Regions from separate parts of the Bacillus stercoris genome, predicted to be linked through region 2. Evidence: riboswitches for the same ligand, from Rfam matches in the RefSeq annotation. Region 2 holds a riboswitch; the other holds the start of a gene.
What was found. Region 2 has a riboswitch for thiamine pyrophosphate ahead of tenA (thiaminase II). Riboswitches for the same ligand answer to the same signal wherever they lie in the genome.
Positions count from the first base shown of each region.

Region 1: linked by a shared signal. The riboswitch ahead of thiT (energy-coupled thiamine transporter ThiT) and the one ahead of tenA (thiaminase II) in region 2 are both predicted to bind thiamine pyrophosphate.

Region 1 covers NZ_CP121861.1:1,211,234-1,219,522, forward strand. The annotation lists gene betB (betaine-aldehyde dehydrogenase) at 1-404, shown strand, start outside; gene gbsB (choline dehydrogenase) at 421-1,629, shown strand; gene QA442_RS06255 (MOSC domain-containing protein) at 1,717-2,295, shown strand; gene QA442_RS06260 (DinB family protein) at 2,301-2,789, opposite strand; gene QA442_RS06265 (NfeD family protein) at 2,958-3,482, shown strand; gene floT (flotillin lipid rafts scaffold protein FloT) at 3,503-5,032, shown strand; gene QA442_RS06275 (GNAT family N-acetyltransferase) at 5,050-5,571, shown strand; gene thiT (energy-coupled thiamine transporter ThiT) at 5,612-6,190, opposite strand; TPP riboswitch at 6,290-6,391, opposite strand; rRNA gene QA442_RS06285 (16S ribosomal RNA) at 6,856-8,289, shown strand, end outside.
Region 2 covers NZ_CP121861.1:3,098,343-3,106,631, forward strand. The annotation lists partial or broken gene fabI (enoyl-ACP reductase FabI) at 1-583, opposite strand, end outside; gene thiD (bifunctional hydroxymethylpyrimidine kinase/phosphomethylpyrimidine kinase) at 719-1,534, opposite strand; gene thiF (thiazole biosynthesis adenylyltransferase ThiF) at 1,552-2,562, opposite strand; gene thiG (thiazole synthase) at 2,559-3,329, opposite strand; gene thiS (sulfur carrier protein ThiS) at 3,326-3,526, opposite strand; gene thiO (glycine oxidase ThiO) at 3,526-4,635, opposite strand; gene tenI (thiazole tautomerase TenI) at 4,619-5,236, opposite strand; gene tenA (thiaminase II) at 5,211-5,921, opposite strand; TPP riboswitch at 6,001-6,109, opposite strand; gene QA442_RS16215 (monovalent cation:proton antiporter family protein) at 6,171-8,015, opposite strand; gene prpE (bis(5'-nucleosyl)-tetraphosphatase PrpE) at 8,250-8,289, shown strand, end outside.

The sequences.
Region 1 (8,289 bases), 1.9 Mb from region 2:
ACCCAGCGCTTCAAAATGGCTTTTTCTATGAACCTACTATTTTTTCAAACTGTAAATCTGACATGAGAATCGTTCAGGAAGAGGTTTTCGGTCCTGTTTTGACAGTCGAAACCTTTAGCTCTGAAGAAGAGGTAATTGAGCTTGCGAATGATACCATCTACGGCTTGGCCGGAGCGGTATGGTCAAAAGATATTGAAAAATGTGAACGGGTAGCAGCCCGTTTGAGAATGGGAACCGTTTGGATCAACGATTTTCATCCGTACTTTGCACAGGCGCCATGGGGCGGCTATAAGCAATCCGGGTTCGGACGCGAGCTTGGAAAAATAGGCCTTGAAGAATACACAGAAGTCAAGCACGTATATCGCAATACAAAACCAGCAGCGGTTAATTGGTTCAATTCATAAGAGGGGGAGATTGATGATGACATTAAATATGAAGGTAGAAAGTATGCAGAAATTCCACACATTTGAAATTCCGACTGTCATTAAGCACGGAATCGGAGCCATCAAGCATACGGGGGAGGAAGTAGCGGCACTAGGCGTTTCAAAAGCGCTCCTTGTCACAGACCCAGGGATTTATAAAGCGGGCGTAGCTGATCCTGTTATCGAATCACTTAAAGAAGCAGGCATTGAAGTGGTGCTCTTTAATAAAGTGGAGCCAAACCCGCCTGTCCGTCTGGTGAATGAAGGATCTGAGCTTTACAAAAAAGAGAACTGTAATGGCTTGGTGGCAGTTGGAGGCGGAAGCTCCATGGATACAGCAAAAGCAATCGGAGTAGAAGCAACTCACGAAGGAAGCGTGCTTGATTATGAAGCAGCAGATGGGAAAAAACCGCTGGAAAACCGCATTCCTCCACTGACGACAATTCCCACTACGGCTGGAACAGGATCAGAAGTAACGCAATGGGCGGTGATCACAGATGAAGAAAGAGAATTCAAATTCAACACGGGCGGTCCGCTGATTGCAGCGCACTTGACCATCATTGATCCTGAGCTTCATGTTTCAATGCCTCCGCATGTAACAGCCATGACGGGAATTGATGCGCTTGCTCATGCCATTGAGTGCTATACAATGAAGTTTGCGCAGCCAATTACGGATGCAGTTGCCTTAATGGCAATTGAATATGCCGCTCATTACATTAAAAGGGCATTTGCTGACGGAGAGGATCTGGAAGCAAGATACGGAATGGCGCAGGCTGCAATGCTTGCCGGTCTTTCTTACGGCAGTGAATCAGCTGGCGCGGCTCACGCGATGAGCCAAACGCTTGGCGGGATTATCCCAGTCGCTCACGGCCAATGCGTGGCGGCGATGATGGGTCCTGTCATGGAATACAACTGGAAGGGCTATCCTGAGAAGTTTGCACGGATTGCGAAAGCCTTCGGTATCGATACAAGCAAGATGACAACAGAAGAAGCTGCGAAAGCATCTGTCAATTGGATGTATGATCTGGTCAAAGAATTAGAAGTGCCGACTTTAGAAGAGCAGGGAGTGTCACCTGACATGATCGAACGCTTGTCTAAAGAAGCAATGAAAGACCCGCAAACCTTCGGAAATCCTAGAGATTTAAATGAAAAAGCATACAACTGGATCTACAAGCGCTGCTTTAACCTTACGCCTAAAACGGTATAATCAAAATCCCGCTCCTTTACAGAGCGGGATTTTTTGGGATAATGAAGCATAGGTGGAAATTTTATATGAGAAGGAAGGTGCCAGCTGATGTGGAAGCGTATGACCGCAAAAGCGGAAGGCTTATATATCGCAGATACAGAAAGCTTCGTAACAAAGCAAATGGACAAGCTTGATTTTGATTATGGCGGCATCCCTGGAGACTTGCATTTTGGCCTGACCAAAAAAGCGGGAGCCAGAGAACCAATGTTTTCAAGAGGGACTGAAATTTTCAACCGAAGACAAATTTCAATTGTTTCTATAGAGGAATGCAACGAAATCGCTTTAAAAATGGGAGTGCCGAGGATTTTGCCGGAATGGCTCGGGGCGAATGTGGCAGTTAGCGGTATGCCAGATCTTACTACATTAAAAGAAGGAAGCCGGATTATTTTTCCGAGCGGAGCCGCTCTGCTGTGCGAGGGCGAAAATGATCCGTGCATTCAGCCGGGAGAAGTCATTCAGTCTTATTATCCGGAGCAACCGAAGCTGGCGCCGGCTTTTGTCCGTCACGCACTGGGCATAAGAGGGATTGTGTGCATTGTTGAAAGACCCGGAGCTGTTTACGCAGGTGATGAAATAGAAGTTCATTCCTATCAGCGAAAAGTTAAACGAAAAGCAGAAAGGGTCTGATCAAATCAGGCCCTTTCTATCTTTTCTTTAATTTCTTTCATTTGGCTGAGGTGCCGTTTTTCATGATGGCCGATAAAATCGATCCACTGTCTGACAGTCAGCTCTTGAAACACAGGATGCGGAAGCACTCTTTCAAAATCTTCTTCTTTCAGAGAGGCGATCGTGGCTGTCAGCTGCTCTCTTACCACATCAAGCTCGCGTTTCATTTGGCTGCCTGAAATAAAATCATGCGCAGGCTCAAGATGACTCGGAGCTTTCCGTTTATTATTTCTGTTCTGTGCCACCTCAAGCGGTTTTTCTTCAATTTCTTTGATCGGAGCGTCCTTTACACGTTCCTTCAGCATTTTTTGTGCTGTTATATCGATTTTTTTCAAATGGTCAAGAACTTCCCGTATACTCCATTCATCAGTAGAAGGCTTTTGGTTCAGCTTTTCGTCAGAAAGTCCTTTCAATTCGTTCCACGTTTCTAATCTGGCTTCATTAAAGATACTCATCATATCTCCTCCTAAAATGACATTACCATATATATAAGCAATTATCATTTATAAAGCACTTCAAAATGGGTTATTTGTCTTAAAATTTTGAAACCTTTCCTGCGTTGTCTCGTATAAATGGTAACGGCAGCCGTTCATCAATGCATTGATGAAGAAAGGATGAGGGAATTGGAGTTATTTGGTGTACCTATACAAACGATTTATCTTTATACGCTTATGATTGCCGGCAGTCTTACGCTGTTATTTCTGTTTTTCGGAGATGTATTTGCAGGACTGTCGGAAGGTATTCCGTTTCTAAATCCGACATTAGTGCTCTCATTTTTCACATGTTTTTCAGCAGGAGGATATATAGGCGAGCTCGTATTGCCGCTGTCAAGCTTGCTGATTGCGCTTTTATCTTGCATCCTTTCAATCATGCTGGTGATATTGCTTCATATCTTTGTGCTGGTTCCATTATCATCCGCGGAAGAATCATTGGCATATAGAGAAGATGATCTAAAAGGGAGAGTCGGTAAAGTCATTACAGCTGTTCCAGTTGACGGGTTTGGCGAAGTGGTCATTGAAGGAATAGGCGGCACCATTTCAAAGTCAGCGGTCAGTTTTGATAATCAGCAGATCAGTTACGGGACAACAGTGTTGGTCGTAGATATTAGCAGTGGAGTTCTTTCTGTTACTCCGCATGAATCCATTTAAAACACAAGGAGGAATTTGATATGACAATGCCGATTATAATGATCATCGGAGTTGTATTCTTTTTATTAATTGCACTAATAGCTGTGTTTATTACAAAGTATCGTACAGCAGGGCCTGATGAAGCGTTAATCGTAACGGGGAGTTATCTGGGCAATAAAAATGTTCATGTCGACGAAGGCGGCAACCGTCTCAAAATCGTCCGCGGCGGAGGAACCTTTGTCTTTCCCGTCTTCCAGCAGGCAGAGCCGCTAAGCTTACTATCAAGCAAACTTGATGTTTCGACACCTGAAGTCTATACAGAGCAAGGAGTGCCTGTAATGGCCGATGGAACTGCGATTATTAAAATCGGCGGTTCTATAGGCGAAATAGCTACAGCAGCTGAACAATTTTTAGGGAAATCAAAAGACGATCGTGAGCAGGAAGCGCGAGAGGTTTTAGAAGGCCACCTTCGTTCCATTCTCGGCTCAATGACAGTAGAAGAAATCTATAAAAACAGAGAAAAATTCTCTCAAGAGGTGCAGCGTGTCGCTTCACAGGATCTCGCGAAAATGGGGCTTGTAATCGTCTCGTTTACCATTAAAGATGTACGTGATAAAAACGGTTATCTTGAATCATTAGGGAAACCGAGAATTGCCCAAGTAAAACGCGATGCTGATATCGCAACAGCAGAGGCTGATAAAGAAACCCGGATTAAGCGGGCAGAAGCCGATAAAGATGCAAAGAAATCTGAACTTGAACGGGCGACGGAAATCGCTGAAGCTGAAAAAATCAATCAGCTCAAAATGGCTGAATTCCGCAGAGACCAAGATACGGCAAAAGCGAATGCTGACCAAGCATATGATTTAGAGACAGCCAGAGCGCGCCAGCAAGTCACAGAACAGGAAATGCAGGTTAAAATTATCGAACGCCAAAAGCAAATAGAACTAGAAGAAAAAGAAATTCTTCGCCGTGAACGTCAATACGACTCAGAGGTGAAGAAAAAAGCCGATGCAGACCGTTATTCTGTTGAGCAGTCCGCAGCAGCTGAGAAAGCCAAACAGCTAGCGGAAGCCGATGCCAAGAAGTACAGTATAGAAGCAATGGCAAAGGCTGAGGCGGAAAAAGTAAGAATTGACGGGCTAGCCAAAGCAGAAGCTGAAAAGGCAAAAGGAGAAACAGAGGCTGAGGTTATCCGCCTGAAAGGTCTTGCGGAAGCGGAAGCAAAAGAGAAAATTGCGGCTGCCTTTGAACAGTACGGGCAGGCGGCGATTTTCGATATGATCGTCAAAATGCTTCCGGAATACGCGAAACAAGCAGCGGCTCCTCTTTCAAATATTGATAAAATCACCGTTGTAGATACAGGAGGAAGCGGTGAATCAAGCGGCGCAAACAAAGTAACCAGCTATGCGACGAACCTAATGTCAAGTCTGCAAGAAAGTTTAAAAGCATCCTCAGGAATTGACGTAAAAGAAATGATTGAGAACTTTTCAGGAAAAGGAAACGTAAAACAAAGCATTAATGAATTAACAAATGAAATCAAAGAAGCCAAAACGGTCCAAAAATCAGAGTAAGGAAAGGACATAACCGGATGGTAACTGTACGTGAAGCGAGGTTAGATGATATAAAGGACATTGCAAAGGTGCATGTAGACAGTTGGAGGACAACATACCACGAAATTATCCCGGCTGATTATTTAAACAGCCTGAACTATAAGGAATTTGAAGACAAATGGAAAAGCCGCTCGTTAAAGGGAGTATTTGTTGCCCAGGATGAAAAGGGTTCAGTATTCGGCTTTGCTTCATTTGGACCTATTCGCTCTGAACAAGAAGGCTATGACGGCGAGCTATATGCTATTTACCTTCTGGAAGAGCACCAGCGGCAAGGTGCAGGGAGGGCGCTCTTAACAAAAGGAGCAGAGTTTTTGCTTCAACATGGCTTTTCGAGCATGTTTGTTTGGGTCATTGAGCAGAACCCCTCGATTATATTTTATCAGTCCTATTCTCCTGAAAGAGTATCGGAGGACAGCTTTGAAATTGCCGGAGTAAGGCTGAAAGAAGCGGGCCTTGGCTGGCCGGATCTTTCTGCTTTAAAAACACTCCTTAACAGATAACAAAAATCCCCCAGCGGAATTCGCTGGGGGATTGTCACTTTTAAGCTTTGTCAGCTTTGAGTAAACGTGGTGCTGTCATAAATAATAAACATAGGACAATGGCGCAAATAATGAATGAAGGAACCATATAAGTCGCATTATAAGTTAAAGAATAAATCCATACCGGCGTTCCTTTTGGAGCGAAGCTGCCGAAAAACACAGCTCCTGAAATGACATGCGCGGCATAGCGCAGGAAACTGCCGATAAAAACTGCGCTGACCACTGTAACAATCAATTTCCCTTTTGTTTTTGCTACAGCGGCTTTACGGACAGAAAAAGCGAAACAGCCGCTTATGCCGATTGCTGCGAACGCAACAATGTAATCCAACAATAGCTGTACAGGATGTTGTGCAAATAGGTTTCCGATCGCTATTTGTACGAGGCCTGTCAACAAACCGGTAGTAAGGCCCGCTTTGACACCCCAGCGAAACGAAATCAAAAAGATCGGAATCATCATGATGGAGACCGAGCCTCCTTGAGGCATGCTAAGAAACATTCCCGAGACAATGTCTAAAATAACGGCTGCCGCTGTCATAATGGCAATTTCAATAAGGCGAACCAGTTGCTTAGATTGATTCATATCTATCTCCTTCCATTGACAGACAACCAAAAGGACAACAAAAAAGCAGCACGCGGAAGGATGAGAAAAGTTCCACGCACTGCTTTACGATCTGCAATTCATTTGACTTTGCCACATCCCTACGCCAGCGTTAACTAACAGGTTCAAAGGGTCAGAACGAAACCGCTCACTCTCAGCTTTAATGCTCCCCTTGTGGTCATCAGTATTTAGTTCGTTTCTACTATACAAGAAAACGAAAAAAACAACAAGATCGCATGACTGATATATATGTTCTTTTAAGAAAATTATATGATACACACGCTTTAGAAATCATGGCGAGGATTATAGTTTATTTGTTTTATAGATTTTTTAAAAAAACTATTGCAATAAATAAACACAGGTGTTATATTATTAAACGTCGCTGATGCACAGCGGACACAAACAAAAAGCTTCAACAATAACGCAAAAAAGTTGTTGACAAAAAAGAAGCTGAATGTTATATTAGTAAAGCTGCTTCATTAAGAAGTGACGAAATGATCTTTGAAAACTAAACAAGACAAAACGTACCTGTTAATTCATTTTTATAAATCGCACAGCGATGTGCGTAGTCAGTCAAACTAGGGCCTGCACGATGCAGGTCACACAGGTGTCGCCGCAGGATGCGGTGAACTTAACCTGTGATCCACTTATCGGAGAGTTTGATCCTGGCTCAGGACGAACGCTGGCGGCGTGCCTAATACATGCAAGTCGAGCGGACAGATGGGAGCTTGCTCCCTGATGTTAGCGGCGGACGGGTGAGTAACACGTGGGTAACCTGCCTGTAAGACTGGGATAACTCCGGGAAACCGGGGCTAATACCGGATGCTTGTTTGAACCGCATGGTTCAAACATAAAAGGTGGCTTCGGCTACCACTTACAGATGGACCCGCGGCGCATTAGCTAGTTGGTGAGGTAATGGCTCACCAAGGCAACGATGCGTAGCCGACCTGAGAGGGTGATCGGCCACACTGGGACTGAGACACGGCCCAGACTCCTACGGGAGGCAGCAGTAGGGAATCTTCCGCAATGGACGAAAGTCTGACGGAGCAACGCCGCGTGAGTGATGAAGGTTTTCGGATCGTAAAGCTCTGTTGTTAGGGAAGAACAAGTACCGTTCGAATAGGGCGGTACCTTGACGGTACCTAACCAGAAAGCCACGGCTAACTACGTGCCAGCAGCCGCGGTAATACGTAGGTGGCAAGCGTTGTCCGGAATTATTGGGCGTAAAGGGCTCGCAGGCGGTTTCTTAAGTCTGATGTGAAAGCCCCCGGCTCAACCGGGGAGGGTCATTGGAAACTGGGGAACTTGAGTGCAGAAGAGGAGAGTGGAATTCCACGTGTAGCGGTGAAATGCGTAGAGATGTGGAGGAACACCAGTGGCGAAGGCGACTCTCTGGTCTGTAACTGACGCTGAGGAGCGAAAGCGTGGGGAGCGAACAGGATTAGATACCCTGGTAGTCCACGCCGTAAACGATGAGTGCTAAGTGTTAGGGGGTTTCCGCCCCTTAGTGCTGCAGCTAACGCATTAAGCACTCCGCCTGGGGAGTACGGTCGCAAGACTGAAACTCAAAGGAATTGACGGGGGCCCGCACAAGCGGTGGAGCATGTGGTTTAATTCGAAGCAACGCGAAGAACCTTACCAGGTCTTGACATCCTCTGACAATCCTAGAGATAGGACGTCCCCTTCGGGGGCAGAGTGACAGGTGGTGCATGGTTGTCGTCAGCTCGTGTCGTGAGATGTTGGGTTAAGTCCCGCAACGAGCGCAACCCTTGATCTTAGTTGCCAGCATTCAGTTGGGCACTCTAAGGTGACTGCTTATGACAAACCGGAGGAAGGTGGGGATGACGTCAAATCATCATGCCCCTTATGACCTGGGCTACACACGTGCTACAATGGACAGAACAAAGGGCAGCGAAACCGCGAGGTTAAGCCAATCCCACAAATCTGTTCTCAGTTCGGATCGCAGTCTGCAACTCGACTGCGTGAAGCTGGAATCGCTAGTAATCGCGGATCAGCATGCCGCGGTGAATACGTTCCCGGGCCTTGTACACACCGCCCGTCACACCACGAGAGTTTGTAAC
Region 2 (8,289 bases):
TCTGATCGGACCGAGAAATGCTGTTAACGCGGATATTTTCTTTTCCTAAGTCAGCAGCTAAGTATTTCACACTTGCATCAAGAGAAGCTTTCGCTACACCCATAACGTTGTAATTTGGCATCACAAGCTCTCCGCCAAGGTACGTCAAAGTGACAATGCTGCCGCCTTCAGTCATCATTGGACGTGCCGCTTTAACAACAGCAGTCAGAGAATATGAGCTGATGTTATGAGCCAAAAGGAAGCCGTCACGATTTGTGTTTAAGTATTCGCCGACAAGCTCTTCTTTGTTGGCAAACGCGATACAATGCGCGATACCGTGGATTACACCGACCTGCTCCTTAATGCTTGCGAAGCAAGTTTCGATTTCTGCGTCGTTTGTTACATCGCAAGGAAGGATGATGGAATCGTTGCGTTCTAACGTTCCGGCAAGCTCATGAACAGATTTCTCCAAGCGTTCGCCTGCATATGTGAAAATCAAACGTGCACCCGCTTCATGCAAGGAGCGCGCAATGCCCCACGCGATACTGCGTTTGTTGGCTACCCCCATCACAACAATGTTGCGGCCTTCAAGTGAAAAATTCATATGTATAAAGCCTCCTATATTTAATAAAGACATAGTATTAGTACCTGATCTTAATTCCTATCATATCATAACCTTGTCCAGATGAAAAGCGCATACCGTAGCAAATGCGAAAGAGATCACCATCAGCTGGTGATCTCATCGGCTTGTTTTTAAGCTGTTTCGTTTAAAAGCGAAATGGTTTGTCGGCCCGTGTCCCGATCCGATGCCGAGCGTATTTTCCACCGCTTCGCGGACAAAGTTGGCCGCAACCTCAAATGCCTGATGGATGCTGTCTCCTTTAGCCGTTTGGGCCGCTAGAGCCGCAGCAAAGGTGCAGCCTGTGCCATGCGTATGCTTCGTATCAATATATGGATGGGTGATTTGCATAAACATGCTGCCATCAAAAAGAAGGTCAGTAATGTGATTGTCCTCAGGCTGGTGCCCGCCTTTGATAATGACATGCTCCGCACCCATCTTGACGAGCTGCTCCGCTGCTTTTTTCCGGTCATCCAGCGAGCTGATTGTCATTCCTGTCAGCGTTTCTGCTTCCGGGACATTCGGCGTAATCGCGTAGCTTCTTGGAATGAGCAATTCCTTTAAGGTGGCAACTGATTCATCATGCAGCAAGGATGCACCGCCCTTTGCGATCATAACCGGATCAACAATTACACGATTGAATCCGTACTCGTCAATTTTTCTCGCCACTTCTTCAATCATGTCGGCATTCCAGAGCATTCCCGTTTTTACTGCGTCCGGTCTTAAATCCTCAGCAACAGCATCAATTTGCTGTCTCAGCGCCTCTACAGTCAGCGGATGCACCCCATGGACCCCAAGCGTATTTTGAGCGGTTACCGCCGTAATTGCAGACATTCCGAATACATCAAGCTCTTGAAAGGTTTTAATATCTGCCTGTATCCCTGCGCCGCCGCCTGAATCGGATCCGGCAATTGTCAATGCTTTATATATACTCATTACCTACACTCCTTTTATTACCCGATCCATTTATGATAAATGGATTTTGCCCGGGCAATATCATTCGTTCCATGGATCAAAGCTCTTCCGTCCCGGAACAGCACCATTTTCATATCATCCGAGCGGCAGGAAATCAAATACGGGTTCGCGGCTACTTCAAGCCCGGCCTGCCTCAGCTGACCGGCAAGCACTTCAAGATCCGCTTCTTTTGTAATGGATGATCTGATCTGCACCGTGTTCCTGCCGCACAATACAGCCGCTTTTGTTTGGTTTTCATATGACAAAAACGGAAAATCCCTTGTGCCGCAGCTTGGGCATGCGTCATGTTTGAGACTCGTCACACTCACTTCTGACCGCTCGTTTTTCCACAAGTCAAAGGAGCGCAGCACCGGCTCACATTCCTCTCCTGCTAGCAGCTTCAGCGCATCTGTTACCTGAAAGACTGCTACCTGCAAAACAGCCGGACTGATGATGCCGGCTGTGTCACACGTTGCTCCGCCAATCGGAAGTGTATCGAGCAAGCAATGCAGGCAAGGGGTAGATTCCGGCACCACGGTAAAGGTGAGGCCATAGCTCCCTACACAGGCACCGTAAAGAAAAGGAATCCCTTCTTTTACCGCAGCATCATTTACGATCAGGCGGGTTTCAAAATTATCAGCCGCATCCACAATAATCGAAGCACCCTTAATCAGTTCGATGACATTTTCCGCTGTCACATCCATGACAAGGCCAGTCACATCGACATCGCTGTTAATCGAACGGAGACGATGCTCCGCAGCGGCTGCTTTCGGCATTTCTTTTTTGACGTCATCCTCTGTATAAAGCTGCTGGCGCTGGAGGTTGCTCCATTCCACATAATCTCTGTCGGCAATTTTCACAGAGCCGACTCCCGCCCTCACCAGCATTTCTGCACTTGCTGTTCCGAGTGCGCCGGCGCCGATAATCACGGCGCGCGCTTCCTTCAATTTTTTCTGGCCGGATGGGCCGATCGGAGCAAACAGCTCCTGCCTGGAATACCTGTCCGTCATACAGGAAGACCTTCTCCCGGACTGCTTGCCGTTCCGTATTGCTTAAGCGGGATTCGGCCCGCCTCATAAGAAAGGCGTCCTGCTTCCACCGCGAGCTTCATGGCACGAGCCATTTTCACAGGATCGTATGCGCCTGATACAGCCGTATTGAGAAGCACGCCATCCGCTCCAAGCTCCATTGCATATGCCGCATCTTTAGGCGATCCTATCCCCGCATCCACGATGACAGGCACTTTCGCCTGTTCAATAATAAATGACAGATTCAAAGGATTTAAGATTCCTTGTCCCGATCCAATCGGAGATGCACCCGGCATGATGGCATGAACGCCAAGCTCTTCCAGTTTTCTCGCCAGCACAACGTCATCCGACGTGTACGGGAGGACAATAAAGCCCTCTTCAAGAAGCTGTTCAGACGCTTTTAATGTTTCAACAGGGTCAGGCAGCAAGGAACGGCTGCATCCGATGACTTCAACTTTAATCATGTCACAAAGGCCTGACGCTTTCGCCAGCCTTGCAATCCGAACCGCTTCTTCAGCAGTGCTGGCGCCCGCTGTATTCGGCAAAAGCGTATATTGGGATAAATCAAGCTGTTCCAAAAAATTCGGCTGAGATGCTTCAAAAATGTTCATTCTCCGCACAGCAAATGTTAAAATATCAGACTCGGAAACAGCTACTGCTTCCTTTTGAGTTTCAAACGATGGGTATTTCCCCGTGCCCAGCAGCAACCTTGATTGAAATGTTTTTCCGCCAATTGTTAACATGCTCATCCGCCTCCTACAAAATGGACAATTTCAATGACATCGCGATCACAAAGCTCAACCTCGTGATAACGTTCTTTCCCAATTATTTCTTTATTTCTTTCCACGATAACGATTTTATTTTCGAGCTGATAAGACGCCAGCAGGTCTTGAATTGTACCTGCGTCTTTTTCCCACTTCACGTCTTTACCGTTCAGCTGTAGCATCATATCTGAACCGCCTCCTTGCGATCAATTCGGAATGCGTGCAGCCAGTCTTGGTTGACCTCTTTATTCATGATGAGATCACTGATCAAAGCGCCAGTTGCAGGAGCAAGCAGGATCCCATTTCTGAAATGGCCCGCCGCAAATAAAATACGGCTGTCCTCAGGATGTCTGCCGATGTACGGTTTTCCATCCTTTGTTCCCGGCCGGAGTCCCGCCCAAAAACGATCCACCTTCATATTTTGTATAGCCGGCAGCATGGTTTTCGCTTTTTTCATAACCGACTCCAATCCGCCAAGATCAGGTGTTTCACTCCAGTCCCCAGGCTTCATTGTCGCGCCGACAACAAGTCTGCCGCTTTTTCTCGGTACGATATAGCAATGGTCATGATAAAGCGTTTTTGTCAGCGGGATATCATCATTCCAAACGGACAGGCACTCCCCTTTTACAGGAAAAAATGTGTTGTTCAGCCCGAGCTGTTTAAAAAACACCCCGCTCCACACCCCGCTGGCAACGACAACATGATTAGCCCATACATCTCCGCTCGGGGTCTTGATGGACAGAGCTTCACCGTCACGTTCGACATGCAGGACAGGCGTATGCTCAAAAATCTCCGCCCCAAGCGCTTTCGCTGCTTTCGCATATGCCTTGCAAACGTAATAAGGCTCAACATGCACATCATCCTGGATAAAAGATGCACCCAAGATGTCACCAGACGCATGCGGCTCTTTTTCTAAAACCTCTTCTTTTGTATACCAGGTGACAGAGTCCAAATCGTCCATCTGTCTCAGCCTCAGCACATCTTCTTCAGAAAATGCAAGCTTAAACATACCGCCGTTATGCTGCCTGATGTCCACACCGGATAATGCATAAAGCTCTTCTTCCAGACCTTTGTACAGACGCTGGCTGTGCATAGCGAAATCAAAAAACGCGTCACGTTCCTCGCATTCGGCATGGGCGCCCAGCATTCCGGCAGCGGCACTTGTCGTTCTGCCGCCCATTGTTCCGCTTTCAAATAATGCGATGCTTTTGTTTTCCTTTGCCAAATGATAAGCAATCGCGGAACCGATAATTCCGCCTCCAATCACCACTGCTTCATAATGCCTTTTCATAGCGCATCTCCTTTAGCTTGCGGGAATATCGTCTGGCTGCTTCCAAGGGCTCAGCGGCAGAGAAAATTCCTGACATGACAGCGATGCCGTCCGCCCCTGCTTGTTTTACGTCTCTTACCCTTTCCGGTGTCATCCCCCCGATGGCTATGACCGGGATGGAAATCCGCTGTTTGATATCTGACAGCAAAGACACCCCTCTGCCTTCAAGGCCCTTTTTGCAATCCGTTTCAAACACATGGCCGAACAGCACGTAGTCGGCGTCTTCCTTTTCTGCTTGAACCGCTTCCTCCAGTGAATGCACCGACCTCCCGATATGAAGGTGTGGAAACCTGGCTCTGACCTGCTTCGGTGAAAAGCTGGTGCTTGGCAGCTGTACGCGATGAATAGTAGAAAAAAGTGCAATATCCACGCGCCCGTTCATCACCAGTTTTCGTTTATCTATACCGCCTTTAAAAATAAGCTCGAGCAGTTTCAAAATATCCGCCGCCGATTTTGAGCGTTCACGAATATGAATAAAATCAACTTCATTCTGAATCGTAATGATGGTTCTCGCTAACTCTTCTACCGGCTTGCTGTCATCCGTTATGGCGTGAAGCTCCACATTCCTCCACCTCTTTTATGGCGCTGTCAGACCAGCCTTCTTTTCGATAGGCCATTCCCCAAAATTGATATTCATAGTAGCTGGAGATGACAAAATTCTCTTTCATCTGTGCACGCACTTCCTCCGTGCTGTTTTCCGCCAGCTCATCAAAGCGGTTGATTTGCTCCTCGACCTGTTGTCTAAACCAGTCACCGCCGTACGTCCCAATCCACTTTTGATAAATCGGATGCCCTGGATCGCAATGCAGCAATTTCTCACCAACCTCGTAATAAAGCCAGTAGCATGGCAGCAGGGCCGCTAAGATTTCTGCGAAATTCCCGCTCAAAACCGAACGGTACATATGGGATGTATAAGAGTACGCCGTAGGAGACGGCTTAAACGCCTTACGCTCTTCCTCGCTAATTTCCAACAGCTCGGCAAACTCGCGATGAAGCGCCATTTCCGCCTCATATGTACCTTGGGCATGGCTTGCCATCCGCCCCGTTGTATAAAGGTCCTTCGCATAAGCAGCGCCAAATGACTGCACCTTTGCAAAATGCGTTAAGTAATAGGAATCCTGAAGCACATAGTATTTAAAACGGTCAATCGGAAGCGTTCCGTCACCGATTCCTTGAACGAACGGATGGACAAAGCTCCCCTCCCACCATTCTGCGGCTGCGCTGCGACATTCTTCTGAAAACTTCACAAATCATTCCCCCTCTGATAAATAAAAAAACCACTTTCCCGCAAGGAAAAGTGGTTTGGAATTGGCATAGTAAAATAACACAAATACCGCTCCACTTCCCTACGCAGGTCTGAACCTGTTCAAGTTATGAGGGTCTAAAAGTCACACTTTTATCTCAGCCCTTATGAAGGACACCCCTAGTGGTTAAACGAATACATATTGAATTGTTCTGCACCTCTATATTAACACGAATCCTTATTTGGTCAAGATTTATCCTTCCAATGTTTTCTTAAGATCCGTTACATATCCCCGAGATCCGGTGACAATTAAGCGGTCTCCAAGTTTCAGCCTTGTATCCCCATGAGGAACGATGCTGTCTACACCTCTGAAAATCCTGACAAAGATGACGTCGCCGGTTAAAGGGAATTCCCGTAATATCACACCGTCGTATTTACTGTTCTCCATATTAATTTGATACAGGGAAGACTCCTGGTTCGTGAGCAGCTTCATGACGCCAGGCGCTTCAATCAGAGCGCGGAGCAGCGTTTTTGTCGACAGCAGAATAGAAAAGATGCTGATTCCCTGCTCCTTCAGAACTGCTTCATGCTCCGGTGATCCTACGCTTGCAATGACTCTTTCTGTGCCTTTTTCTTTTGCAAGTAATGCAATGTCTGCATTCATATCTTCATTCCCGGTCGCCACAACGAGGATATCCGTTTCAAAAATGCCGAGTGATTCAAGCGTCTCGTGTTCATAGTCAGAAATTGTTTCAACAGCAAACACTGATTCCGACAGCTTTTCCTCTGCATTCTCTTGGTAGACGTGCACAACACGCACGTCATACTCTTCCTCTGGCAATTCAAGTGTGACAGGCAAAGTCATTTGATTGGCGCCGATGAACGTAATCGTCTTTTTCTCCTCCGGCTGCTCTTCCCGTTTGTACAACTTTTTAAAACAGATCGGCGTAAAAATACTTGCGATGACAGCTACTAAAATGAGCGCTCCTGACATATTTGCGCTGATCACGTGAAGCTGCTGGCCGATTGTTGCAGCGGCAATCACGAGCGAAAGCGTTGATGTCAGCAGGAAACCGGACGCGAAAATGGTTCGGTTATCATACCACTTCTTTAGGTACATGACAGGAATGATTTTGCTCACTAACAGCGCCAGAAGCAGAAGCGGGATCATGATTAAAATTGTTTTATCCTGGAAAAGAGTCCAAATATCAAGCTTCACACCGACCATCACGAAGAAAATCGGTATTAAGAACCCATAACCGAATGAGTCTAGCTGCTGAACAAGTTCTTTGTTTGGCGAAAGCAGGGAAACAAGAACCCCCGCTAAGAAAGCGCCGAGAATATTTTCCGCCCCAAGTGATTCAGACAGGGCAACGAGTACAATAATTAACGTAAAAATGGCACGCGTCCCAATCTGGATCGTCCCTTTTGACATGGATTGAACAAAAGAGCGATGTTTGAAGACCCTGCCAAAAAAGTAAAGCACCACTCCGGCCGCAAACAGGATCATCAGGAGCCACATGTTTCCGCTGTCCTCTCCGTATAAAGAAGAAAAAACAGCAAGAAGAATCATCGTAGCCAAATCAGCAATAACAGCAACGAGCAAAATAATCTGCCCGATATTCGAATTCATGATCCGTTCTTCTTTTAATGTTGGAACGACAACGCCTAACGAAATCGTTGAAATAATCAGGGTCATCAAAAATGCATTTTGAATAAAACCCGCCAAGACGAAGCCATAGGACAGCAGCAATGATAAAATAAAAATACCGACGAAAATAATAGATGCCGCAGCAAACGTATTAGGCGCTTCCTTACCGTTCGGCAGGAGCTGCTTTTTCTTCCCTTTCTCAAAAGATGAAAAATCAATTTCAAGCCCGCTTAAAAACATTAAAAAGATAAATCCGAGCATAGAGAGTGTTTGGAGCCAGGTGTCACCCTCCACAACTAAATTAAGGCCGCTTTTCCCAATAATCAGCCCCATAATGATTTCAGCAACAACAACCGGGATGCTGAGTTTAAACCGATGCAAAAGGATGGGTGTCAAAAATGCAACGATAAGTACAACAACTAAAGATGCGACAGATGTATGCGCCATAATCAGAACCTCCTTTTTTAGTCAGGGTTATGCTAGTTCTCAATCAAAGAACAAAACCTCATTTTTAAAAAACATAACGCGATTTTAACAAGGGTTATGATGAAAAATAAAGTGATAAGCTCTTAATCCTGTTTAGAAAATGATTCTTCTTCTATAATTTGCACATAAAAGCTTGTGATGACTCACAACACTTTGCTTCATAATAAATAAAACAATCGGTAAGGAGGATACCGCATGGTTTACGATATCATCAGCGATATTCATGGCTGCTATG